Regions from separate parts of the Virgibacillus natechei genome, predicted to be linked through region 4. Evidence: riboswitches for the same ligand, from Rfam matches in the RefSeq annotation. Region 4 holds a riboswitch; each other region holds the start of a gene.
The links. Region 4 has a riboswitch for S-adenosylmethionine ahead of OLD84_RS06430 (sodium:solute symporter family protein). Riboswitches for the same ligand answer to the same signal wherever they lie in the genome.
Positions count from the first base shown of each region.

Region 1: it holds a riboswitch for S-adenosylmethionine, as region 4 does, so the genes downstream of both, OLD84_RS18440 (5-methyltetrahydropteroyltriglutamate--homocysteine S-methyltransferase) here and OLD84_RS06430 (sodium:solute symporter family protein) in region 4, are expected to answer to the same signal.
Region 2: it holds a riboswitch for S-adenosylmethionine, as region 4 does, so the genes downstream of both, OLD84_RS15160 (MetQ/NlpA family ABC transporter substrate-binding protein) here and OLD84_RS06430 (sodium:solute symporter family protein) in region 4, are expected to answer to the same signal.
Region 3: it holds a riboswitch for S-adenosylmethionine, as region 4 does, so the genes downstream of both, OLD84_RS13955 (O-acetylhomoserine aminocarboxypropyltransferase/cysteine synthase family protein) here and OLD84_RS06430 (sodium:solute symporter family protein) in region 4, are expected to answer to the same signal.

Region 1 covers NZ_CP110224.1:3,691,029-3,694,150, reverse strand. The annotation lists gene ggt (gamma-glutamyltransferase) at 1-114, opposite strand, end outside; gene OLD84_RS18455 (pyridoxamine 5'-phosphate oxidase family protein) at 296-718, shown strand; gene OLD84_RS18450 (D-glycero-alpha-D-manno-heptose-1,7-bisphosphate 7-phosphatase) at 758-1,279, shown strand; partial or broken gene OLD84_RS18445 (SDR family oxidoreductase) at 1,305-1,559, opposite strand; SAM riboswitch class I at 1,623-1,728, shown strand; gene OLD84_RS18440 (5-methyltetrahydropteroyltriglutamate--homocysteine S-methyltransferase) at 1,794-2,909, shown strand; gene metA (homoserine O-acetyltransferase MetA) at 2,994-3,122, shown strand, end outside.
Region 2 covers NZ_CP110224.1:2,964,721-2,967,842, forward strand. The annotation lists SAM riboswitch class I at 121-232, opposite strand; gene OLD84_RS15155 (DoxX family protein) at 596-1,000, shown strand; SAM riboswitch class I at 1,304-1,410, shown strand; gene OLD84_RS15160 (MetQ/NlpA family ABC transporter substrate-binding protein) at 1,902-2,735, shown strand; gene OLD84_RS15165 (methionine ABC transporter ATP-binding protein) at 2,736-3,122, shown strand, end outside.
Region 3 covers NZ_CP110224.1:2,699,016-2,702,137, forward strand. The annotation lists gene OLD84_RS13955 (O-acetylhomoserine aminocarboxypropyltransferase/cysteine synthase family protein) at 68-1,360, opposite strand; SAM riboswitch class I at 1,491-1,601, opposite strand; gene ilvA (threonine ammonia-lyase) at 1,676-2,620, opposite strand; gene leuD (3-isopropylmalate dehydratase small subunit) at 2,735-3,122, opposite strand, start outside.
Region 4 covers NZ_CP110224.1:1,197,655-1,200,776, reverse strand. The annotation lists gene OLD84_RS06440 (YhgE/Pip domain-containing protein) at 1-248, opposite strand, end outside; gene OLD84_RS06435 (TetR/AcrR family transcriptional regulator) at 316-900, opposite strand; SAM riboswitch class I at 1,239-1,353, shown strand; gene OLD84_RS06430 (sodium:solute symporter family protein) at 1,517-3,122, shown strand, end outside.

The DNA.
Region 1 (3,122 bases), 1.4 Mb from region 4:
CTTCCCCGTTTGCGTAGCTAAATAATGAGGAGAAGTGACGGCTCCATTCTTCCCTTCCACTACAGGCCTGCCTGTATCTAAGAACGAATCATTTTTTCCATTTTGTAGTCCCAAAATATACCTCCTATTTCTCTGATTTAACGTTCATAATTTATTTTCTTCCCATTTATTTTATAAGATAAACTTAGGAACCGAGAATCGTCCTCGTGCTTCATCCTTGAAGTCAGAGAGATGTTTATTTTTCAAGATGGAAGGAATACTATTTTCACCAGCAATAAAAAAGGAGTGCATATAAATGAGTCAACAGGAGATCAAAGCAACCGTTGAAGAAATTCTAAAAAGCAACTATGTTGGGCCAATGGCAACAGTGAAGAATAATAAACCCCATTCAAGGTACATGACATTTTTCAGTGAAGGGTTGAAACTCTATACGTTAACGAGCAAGGAAACGGATAAGGCAGAGGAAACGGAAGCGAATCCTTTCACTCATATTCTGCTCGGATACGAGGGTGAGGGATTTGGCGATGAATATGTGGAATATGAAGGGAAGGTTTCCTTAAATAATTCGGAAGAACTGAAAAAGGAGCTGTGGAATGACAAGATGAAACTTTATTTTGATGGCCCGGAGGATCCAGAACTTGTCTTATTGGAGATTAATCCAACCGCCATCCGGGTGATGAATAAACAAGGTGAAGCTCCAAAGGAATTGGAGTTTTAATAGACCAAGAAATGAGTATGCTTATTTGAAGGTGATGATATGAATCGAGCGATGTTCCTAGACCGCGATGGTGTAATCAATGAAGTACTCACCAATCGGGTGAAGTTCGTGAACAAGCCCAAGGACTTCCATTTACTGGATGGTGTCGGTCAAGCTATAAGGCGGTTCAATGATTTGGGGTTTAAGGTTTTTGTTGTAACCAATCAAGGTGGAATTGGACTCGGATTCATGGAAGAGTCGGCTTTGAAAAAGGTACATAAAAAAATGAAAGATGATCTAGCCACATATGGTGCAACGATTGATGACATCCGTTATTGTCCCCACAAGCCGCGTGCAAATTGTGCATGTCGTAAACCAAAGCCACAAATGATTTTGGATCTGGCGGAAAAACATGCAATTGATTTAGAGAAAAGTTATATGGTAGGGGATCGTGAACCCGATATAGAAGCAGGCAAGAGAGCAGGGGTACGTACCGTTCTTGTAGGCGATCGTGAAGAAAGCTCAGTTGATGCAGATATGGACTTTGCGGATCTTATTTCATTTGCAAAATCAAAAGGGTGACACATAGGCGTGCCACCCTTCGTCATTAATATTGTGAGGATTGTCCGCCATCAATGGGAATGACGGTTGCATTGATGAATCGCGATTCCTGTGATAATAAGAAGGCAACCAAACGTCCAACTTCTTCTGGTTGACCAAATCGTTTCATCGGGTTAACACTGACAAATTCTCTGCCAGCTTCTTCCCAATTATCTCCGCCCATTTGTTTCAAGGATCCTTCCACCATCGCGGTCATAATCGCACCTGGTGCAATGGCATTGATGCTTACGTTATGCTTCCCTTGCTATTTATCTATAAAAATGCTACTATCATTGGTATAGTAATTTCAAACAATTCAGTAACATTCTTATTAAGAGAGGCAGAGGGACTAAGCCCGATGACGCTTCAGCAACCTGTTATGATAACAAGGTGCTACTTCTAGCAAGTTGATGAAACTTGGGAGATAAGAAGATGATCGCATGATAATGCCTCTTCTTAATCGAAGGGGCTTTTTTGATTAAAAGGAGCGGATACAATGACAACAACAAAATTAGATCGCAAGGCACCATTTAAAGCAGATCATGTGGGTAGCTTTCTAAGACCGGAACGTCTTAAACAAGCGAGAGCTCAAAAGACAAATGGAGAAATTTCTGCCCAGCAGCTGCGTACCATTGAAGATGAAGAAATAACCAAACTTGTTGAAAAACAGAAGAAGACTGGACTTAAGTCAATTACGGATGGGGAGTTCCGCCGTTCCTGGTGGCATTTTGACTTTTTGGAAAGTCTGGTAGGTGTGGAAGGATTCGAATCAGACACTGGATTGAAGTTTGATGGCATTGAAACAAAAGCCCGTGCGATTCGTGTAACAGGCAAGGTTGATTTTAATGAAGATCATCCATTTCTGGATCATTTCCGATTTTTGCAAGGGGAGGTAGGCGATGATCATGTTGCCAAGCAGTCCATTCCAAGTCCTAATATGCTCCTGGTTCGGGCGGGAATTGATAATGAGGTTTATGGTGATATCGAGGAACTGTTGGGAGATTTAACGACTGCTTATAAAAAAGCGATTCAGGCTTTTTATGATGCAGGATGCCGTTATATACAGCTTGATGATACATCATGGGCTTCCTTTTTATCGGAAGAGGGGGAACAATCGATTCGCGCGAAAGGGTATGAGCCTGCCGAACTGCAAAAATTATGCAAACGTGCTATCAATGAATCGATAGCCGATCGTCCGGATGACCTTCTGGTTACCATGCATATCTGCCGGGGCAATTATCGTTCCCATTATTTTAGTTCAGGTTCGTATGATAAGGCATCCGAAACGATATTCGGTGGACTGCATGTTGACGGGCTTTTTCTGGAATTTGACGACGGGCGTTCAGGCGGATTTGAACCGCTGAAATTTGTAAACAGGGACGATCTGCATGTTGTACTAGGTTTAGTTACATCCAAATTTGCTGAGCTGGAAAATAAAGACCTGGTAAAAGAGCGAATTGCCGAAGCGGCTGGATATCTATCCTATGATAATCTATGTCTTAGTCCGCAATGTGGATTTGCTTCAACTGAAGAGGGTAATGATTTAACGGAAGATCAGCAATGGGATAAAATCCGCCATATTGTGGAAATTTCTGAAGAAGTGTGGCAATAAGCGGGCACCAAATTTCAGAGAAATCGCAGTTAATGATTGCAGGTTTCTTTAGGAAGAATAGGAATGCAGGAGGGAGAAATCTTAGTGCCAATCAATATATCGAGAGAGTTGCCTGCAACGGAAGTGTTAAAACAGGAGAAAATCTTTGTGATGGATGAAAATCGGGCTAAGAACCAAGACATTCGTCCACTTAATATACTTATTTTAAATTTA
Region 2 (3,122 bases), 1.8 Mb from region 4:
CTTCAATGGTTCTTTGCTTGTTTGGCGCTTTAGCTTATAGTCATCAATGAAATAGTAGCTCCAATAAGAAAACCCCCTTTTCTAATAGCTTGAGAAAAGAGGGTTGCATGTTCTACTCCGCTCTTATTTCTCAAGAAAATAAATTTTCTTGCTGGATGTAGCACCTTTCTGACAAAGTCAGAGGTTGCTGAAGCGTCAACGGGCCAATTCCCTCGACTTCTCTGAATAAGAATATTTAAAATATTTAATTGTGTTTCATTATAGGTTCAACGATTTTCATTGTCAACACCTTTTTTCTAGTAAGTTGATTTGTTTAGTCGGGATAATTGATGTAAATGATGATCGGAGTAGGTTTTATAAACAACAAGAAGTCCTGTAGAAATTTCTAACCACAGGACTGCTTTGCAAAAGGAAGCACGAGAACCCTCGCACTATGGCTCCAATTATGAGCTTCTTCAATATTTACCCGCAATCTCCTCATGATGCAATATTTAACAATTAACCCATCTATTCTTATCTGATTTCTTGACCCTAATCACTAATTAATTTACACTAAGTATCGTAAAGTAATTATAAGGAAAGGGGCAATAAAAACATGACAAAAAGTGAAATTGGTCAAGCTATTTTACGGGTCGTTTTTGGTTTTATTTTCTTCGCGCACGGCCTGGATAAATTTCAAGGGGGGATAGCTAATACGGCAGGATTCTTTGATAGTCTTGGCGTTCCTGGATTCCTTGCTTATGTGGTTGCGGTTATCGAACTACTCGGCGGGATCGCCATGATTCTTGGAATTGGTACACGAATCGTTGCCGGATTATTTACAGTTATTATGCTGGGAGCGATTTTATTTGCAAATTTACCTGGTGGACTGTTAGGAAACGAAGAATTACCAGGATTTGAACTTGACCTTATTCTACTATCCATATCGATTTATTTCCTATTGAGTGATCGGTTTTCTCTAGCATTGGATAACAAATTATCCCGTTCAATAGAAAATTAAATGATTAAGGGAACAAATGATTTTATCGTTTGTTCCCTTTTTATTGTGTGCCTGTTATGGGTACAGACTTTAAGATGCACCCATGACAGGCACACAATAAAGTCCCAGTTAAACAAAGAACTTAATAAATACGTATTATTCCCCCCGTAGATCCTTGTCCAGACGCGACTTTAGGAGGAATGACTTCCCGAATAGCAGTGGAACGATGTAATCCTGCTCATTCTAAATTTATTTTTACCTATATTCTGAAAAGTGTGTTGACAATACCAATTATTAGTATTAACATGAGTAACAACTTAATAATTCTTATCCAGAGAAGTCGAGGGTTCTGGCCCAATGACACTTCAGCAACCATTGACGAAAGTCGAAAAGGTGCTAATTCCAGCAAAATTATTTTTGGGAGATAAGAGTGGAGCCGTGTATTCACCCCTCTTTTCTCTTATGGAAAAGGGGGTTTTTTAGGTTCAGATTTGAATGAGTTATCACATACACCTAGACATACATAAACCTAAAACCAAGTAATCAGATCTATTTAATACTTTTAAAAAATCACTTATAACTATGTCTGGGTTGAAAGTAGTTTGAACAGGGCTTGGAATAAGAAAGGATTGTACCCATGAAAAGTAGTAAATCTATACAAATTCTAACTATCTATCTTGGTATCGTTTAATGAGGAAGAGGCAAATGCACTTAGGATCATTTTCACCATGTCGCCCCTAAATTGCAAAACCGTGGTCTTTTCCGAACAGACTATGAAGGAAATACACTCAGGGGCCACCTCGACTTAGATTATCCAAACGTTGCATTAAGACAAATGTTTAAATGCAACTATAAGAGAATGTGAGATAACCAATTCCACTCACTAAAAAATATCAAAAGGGAAACGTAAAGGAGTGTAAAAATGAACAAAAAGTTATTAATGATAGTTATATTACTTATCCTTTCATTCATTACTGGCTGCGCGAGTTCAGAAGCATCCGGAAACAAGGAAGAACAAACAATAAAAATTGGCGTTACTGGAGGCGTTCCAGAGGCGGTTACCAATATTGTGAAAGATGAAGCTAAAAAAGAAGGGATTAATCTGGAAGTTATAACCTTTAACGATTGGATTACACCAAATCGCTCTCTTGATAATGAAGAAATAGATTTGAATATGTTCCAAACAAAGCAATTTTTAGGACAATATGTAAAAGACCATACAGCACCTTTCGTAGCATTAGGCTCAACTTATTATAGTTCGTTTGGTATTCACTCTGAAAAGCATAAACATGTCGATGAAATTCCAGATGATGCTACATTAGGGATAGTAAATGACCCTATAAATCAATGGCGATCTTTGCTGCTCTATGAAGAAGCTGGATTAATTAAGGTAAAGCGTACTGATGGTTTATTAACATTACAGGATATTGAAGCAAATCCCAAGAACCTCACATTTAAGGAAATAGAGGGTCCCTTAATGGTACGTACCCTTAGTAGCATTGATGCAGGTCTAGTAAGTAATTCATATGTCATTGATCAAGGCCTGGATCCAACGGAAGAAGCTATCTATTTAGAGAGTGGGAATGAGTTTCCAATGGTCGTAGCTGCAAAAGAAAAAGATAAGGACAATCCAGATTATAAAAGAATAACAGAATTATACCATTCCGATGCAGTAAAACAATTTATTGAAGAAAGGTACAAGGATGCCATTACCCTAACTGATGATCCATTTCAACTTGATGAGGAGGGGATGTAAATGATTGAGTTAAAAAATATAAACAAGAGCTTTGGAGTTGGAAAAACAGAAATTGAAGCAGTAAAAAATATAAATATTCATGTAGGAAAAGGGGAAATTTTTGGAGTGATTGGCTTTAGTGGAGCAGGAAAAAGCACGTTGCTCCGGATGGTCAACCTTCTTGAAAAGCCAACTAGTGGCGAGGTAAATATTAATGGTAAAAATCTTTTAAGATTAAATGAAAAGGAATTGGGAAACACGAGGAAAAAGATTGGTATCATCTTTCAACAGTTTAACCTACTTTCTTCTTATAATGTGTTTGATAACGTAGCCGAAATTCTTCGTATGAATCGCGTGCCGAAGAAGGAAATACAACAAAAAGTGGAAGAGTTACTTGCTCTTGTCGGA
Region 3 (3,122 bases), 1.5 Mb from region 4:
CTTGATTCCATTTCTGGAACAAGAGATTGAATTGGTACTCCATATTTCATTCTACAATTTCTCGAATTTAACTTTTCCTCAGCGCCTGATCGATATCAGCTTTAATATCCGCTGCGTCCTCCAGCCCGATCGATAGTCGAATTTGCTCTGGCGTAACGCCAGCAGCGAGCTGTTCATCCGGTGATAATCTCGCGTGCGATGTCGTAGCGGGATGAAGGACGAGTGTTTTTGAATCGCCAACATTTGCGACATGGGATAACAGCTTCACGGAATTTATAAAGGTTTTCGCAGATTCGAGCCCGCCTTTAATTCCAATTGTAAAAATGGATCCTGCACCTTTTGGTAAATAGGTTTGGGCCATTTCGTATTGTGGGTCACCTTTTAATGTTGGATAATTCACCCATTCTACTTGCTCATGCCCGTCCAAGTATTCGGCTATCTGCTGTGCATTTGTCACATGCTGCTTCATGCGTAGTGGCAGTGATTCAAGACCTTGAATAAATAACCAGCTGTTGAATGGAGAAATGGTTACACCTAGATCATGCCCTAGTGTAAATCGAGCTTTGGCAATAAATGCATTTTCTTTAGCGAGTCTTACAAAAGATTGATCATCTAAAGAGGCCTTTGATTCCGTGAATTCCGGGAATTTGCCATTATCCCATGGAAATTTTCCAGAATCCACAATAACTCCCCCGATGGATGAGCCATGCCCGCCGATAAATTTAGTCGTCGAATGCACCACAATATCTGCACCAAATTCGATAGGTTTCTGTAAATATGGCGTTGTAAATGTAGAGTCCACTACCAATGGTAAATGATGTTCATGTGCGAGGTTACTAAGTCTGCTAATATCAGCAATTTCCAAGCTTGGATTCCCGATCGTTTCCGTAAAAATAGCTTTTGTTTTATCGTTAATTGCTCCAGCTATTCCTTCAAAATCTGTACCATCGACAAAGTGAACCGTTACCCCGAAGCGCTGAAACGTTTCCGAAAAAAGACTGAACGTACCCCCATATAAAGCATTGGTAGCTACAATTTCGTCACCTGCCTTTGCAAGGGTTAACAACGCAACCACAATAGCTGCTTGTCCGGATGAAACAGCAAATGCCCCCACTCCTCCTTCCAATTGTGCAATCCTATTTTCAAATACGTTATTCGTCGGATTTGCATTTCTCGAATAGATATATCCATTTCCCTGCATTTTGAAAAGCGAAGCTGCTTGATCTGTATCTTCAAATACGTAAGATGTCGTTTGATAGATCGGTACAGCTCTGGAACGAACTGATTCGTCAACATCATGCCCACCGTGCTGTGCTATTGTATCAAAATTCAAATTTCCTTTTGCGTGTTCATTTGTCATTTTGTCATGCCCCTTTTCTCCAATTCACAATAATGATCCCAAAGCTTTTAATTTGACTGTTTTCTAATTGTGAACACTAAAAAAACCTCTTCCAATGGGGAAGAGGTTTTTTAAAATTAAACGACACTCTCCCTCATCTTTCAAGCCAATACTGCTTGCTGGAAGTGGCACCATTTCACTATTTAGTAACGGTTGCCGCAGGATCATAGGACCAGGTTCCTCCCCCGACTCTTTATAAGGAATATTGCTATTAAGTTTTATATTGGTAATACGTTATCTCATTCTGAAGACTATCAAGAAAGAATATTTGATTGTTTAAGCAGAGTCATGCAATTTCTCAGCCAGGCGCTGGATTTTTGGTAAATCACTAATATCCATATTACCGCCACTTACAATGACGCCGCAATGCGCTGAATTAATTTGTCCGCTATTAGCGAATAATGCGGCTAACGCTGCAGCTCCTGCACCTTCCATCAATGTTTTATTTCTTTCAAGCATATAAACGAGTGCAGAAGCGATCTCTGCATCTGAAACGGTTATCATATCATCTACGTATTCACGTATGAGTGGCAACGTATTTTTACCAGGCTGTTTTACCGCGATGCCTTCTGCAATTGTAGAAACGGACTTCTTGTTCACTGCATCATGGTGATAACTGTCATGCATAGCAGACGCCCCGCTCGCCTGAACACCAATAACCTTTATAGCAGGATTTATATACTTAGCAGCAACTGCTATTCCACTAATAAGGCCCCCACCGCCAACGGGCACGATAATGGTGTCGAGTCGAGGTTCTTGGTGCAACATCTCCATGACAAGTGTACCTTGACCGGCCATCACATCATAATCGTCAAACGGGTGAATATAAACAGCACCTGTTTGCATTTGTCTTTTCAATGAAGCTTCATAGGCTTCCTGGAATGAATCGCCAGTAAGCACAACTTCAGCACCATAGTTTCGTGTGGCATTGACCTTTGCAAGGGGGGTACGTTCTGGCATGAAGATAGTTGCATGTGCGCCTAATTTGGCTGCAGCATGAGCAACCCCTTGCGCATGATTTCCAGCTGAAGCAGTGACAACACCTTTCTTCAATTGATCATCCGTTAATTGCATGAGCTTAAAACTAGCACCTCTAAATTTAAACGCTCCCGTTTTTTGTTGATTCTCCATTTTAAAATAAACGTTTTTGTCGAGTAATTCATCTGTGGTTGTTGATGTTAGTAATGGTGTACGGTGAACGATGGGTGACAGACGTTCCATCGCGGTATCAACCTTCTCACCTGTTAAGCAATCCCCAATGATTCCACACTCCTCATTAATTTGTATACTTTGTTTCCATGATGCTAATGCAAGCTCGAATACACCCCGTGGATCTTAGGATGACCCATGAGCTATCTCATAAGCCTCAATCTTATCCTCTAGCTTTAATGTTAAAGCTATTTCATCTAATCCATTCATTAGCTTTTCCTTGTGAAAGGCCGGGATATCAAAATGTACTTCATTTTGATCTGCATCAATAATGACTTGAGCTTCCAGATCGACATCTAATACCAATGTTGAATTCTCCGCCTGTTCCATCCATTGATTTACCTGCGTCTCATTCATTTGAACTGGAATAATCCCATTTTTTAATGCATTGTTATAAAATATATCAGCAAAGCTCGATGCTATAATAACACGAAACCCGTAATCCAACAATGCCCAGGGTGCATGTTCCCTAGAAGAACCGCAGCCAAAGTTCTCACCCGCTATTAAAATAGAC
Region 4 (3,122 bases):
AATGCAGCTTCATCTTGAAGATTAGCTATAAATTCGTCTCCCGCTTGTACTTCCTCTCCCTCTAGCATTGCGCCTTCATCCTCATTAACTACCGCTACAGGAAGCGATTCAATTTCCCCATACGGATCCCAGAACGACCAAATCAACAAGCCTCCGTATAATAGCGGCATCAAGATAATCCCCATTAGTGCGATAACTAATTTCTTGGATGCAAAAATACCTCTCAGTTCATGACTTATTCCCTTCATATTTCCCCTCCAAATTTTATTTTTGACCATTTTGTTCAATTGGTCACTTATTAGTAAAAAAAGAGACTTACATCTCTTTGTTATGAATCAGCGCATACATGAAATGCTGCTGAAAGATTTTGGCTATCAAATCTTTATCTAACCGCCCATACTTCTCTTCATAGTCAAAAACAAGACTCATATACAGTTTATATAATAAAAATGCTGTAATACTCGGTTCCGATGCATAGATTTTCTTCTGCTCAACGGCTTGAATGAGTTGCGACTCAACACACTGTATAATAGCATCCTCTATCTTATCGAGTGCCTGTTTTGAATGATCCGTACCAAACATTCGCACCTCATACGTCAGCTTCATCATTACCTGATGCTCTTTTCTAAATTCAAGCAACTGGTTTAATGCCTCATAAAGATTATCTGAAACAGATTTCTCAGGAAGTATACATTTATAAAATATGTGCTCCATCTCAATAATTATTTGCTGCAAAACCGCATCAAATAAATCTTCCTTATTATCAAATACTGTATAAATGGTTCCTTTGCCAACCCCGGCAAGACTAGCTACTTTATCCATCGTGGTTCCTTTAAAGCCATACATGGAAAACGAATTAGCAGCTGAATCTAAAATGAGTCCACGTTTATTTTCTAACATTAATGAATCATGCCCTTCTTCAAATTAGGTGAATTCAAAAACTTGATAATGACTATAATACCAAATTGGTCATTTTATATTTATATCATAGCTAATTATTTATTACAAGGCTTACTATATAATTTATACTATTCTTTAATTGCCACAGTAAACCGAGCTTCTTCCTAATCTAGTAAACTCAATTTCTAAGCCCTCTCCTTGAGGAGTTACATTCATTAATTCCAATTGTGAACATGTCTATTATCTGTTGATCGTAAATATAGATTCTATTTCTCTATTAGTAATTTGACAAATTCGAATCCTCATTCTATACTGTTAAAAACTAAAATTAAATAAATCTTTTATCGAGAGCGGTGGAGGAACTTGGTCCTATGAGCCCGCGGCAACCATTATAAGTATAATTTTCTTATAACAAGGTGCCCAATCCAGCAGACAATGTCTGAAAGATAAAAGGGATAATACTAGATATGTTGCCCCTTTTTCTTTTCAGAGAAAGGGGCTTTTACTATTTAAAAGGAAATTTGACAGGTGGACAGGATGGTATGGTTGGATTATATATCTGTGCCTTTTAACCAAGCATTTATATATATATTAAATGGAGAGTAGGGAACAAGTTATGACAGCATATGGAATTTGGACAATTAGTTTTGCGTTAATTTATACGCTCATCTTAATCATAGTAGGTAATAGAGCAAAACGAAAAGCAACACACGGGGATGGGTACTTTGTCGGTGGAAGAAACTTCAGATGGTGGACCGTAGCCTTCTGTATTACTGGTTTATTCTCAGGATCAACTTACATATCAATCGTTGAACTTTCTTATTTAACTGGTGTTTCTGCGGTATGGTATGGAGTAGCAGAAACAATTCAAGTGCTGATCATAGCGCTTTTAATTATTAAACCTTTTCGAGAAAAATTGTTAACGACTGTTTCTGGGTTAATTGGAGATCGGTATGGCCGGGGGGCTAAAGCTTTATCAGGGGCTATTACCGCATTTGCGTTTCCAATGTGGTCGGTTGCAACTGCCATTGCATTTGCATCCGGTTTTCACGTCTTTACCGGGATTTCTTTATCCGTTTCCATCGCATTCACCGCGCTCTTATTATTTATATACCTACAGGCAGGCGGCATGTGGGCCATTGCATTTACACAATCGATGAATACGATCGTTTTCACATTGATGTTCATTGTTGGAGCTATTGCATTTTTTATCAATCCTGGTATATCAGGAATACAGCAGCTCGCATTCGACCGTCCTGAGATGTTCGATTTTGGAGGGGCAGGTCTTCAAGTGATTTTAGTATGGTTCGGAACGTTTCTTGTAAATGTCATCCTGGCCCAGGCTGCATTTCAAATGGCCCTATCTGCTCGTACCCCGGAAGAAGGGCAAAAAGGTCTAATTATCGCTCAAATAATGAGTCTTCCTTTTATATTTTTTGGAATATTATTTGGACTGTCAGCTGCAGTCGTAGTACCGGATGAAGGCCTTGGTTTAGTCGCCTTGCCACTGTACCTAATGGAAGTACTTCCGGCTCCGCTCGTAGGTTTATTTTTCCTTGGAATATGGGCATGTGCGCTTGGCTGGGGAGCACCTTGTCAATTTTCCGGTGCCACTAGCTTAGGAAAAGATACAGGAAGTGCGATCTTTCCACTAGCAAGTCCCGAACAGTTAGTGAAATATACGAAGTGGTCTCTTTTACTATTAACAGGACTAATGATTCTATTTGGTACCCTTCGTACGGAACAATCAGCATGGTGGAATGTGTTCGCCTGGACGATACGAAACTCGGCCACATTCGCCCCTGTCGTAGCAGCCTTATTCTGGCCGCTCGTTACTCGAAGCGCTGTTATTGCCTCTCTTGCTACCGGGTTTGTGTCCGGGTTATTATGGTATCACTTAGGAGGTTGGGAACCTGATCAATTTTTCCTTAACATCCACCCAGTATGGGTTGGAATGTCCGTCAATATTGCAGTTATCATCCTAGTTACTGTTTTAACAACACTAGGAAAATGGAGTATTCAAACAAAGGGAACTGCTGTAAAAGGTTTCAGCTTTTTATTTGCAGGAGTTGTTCTCATCGGAATCAACGTGGCATATTTCGAGCCTTTATATGAACAAGGGCTATTCGGCCTCTTTGCATTCGCTGCAGTCATCACCTTCTTTATTACTACATTATTATTTGTAAAAGAGAAGCAAGTTTCCCAAACTTATGTAAAAAAGG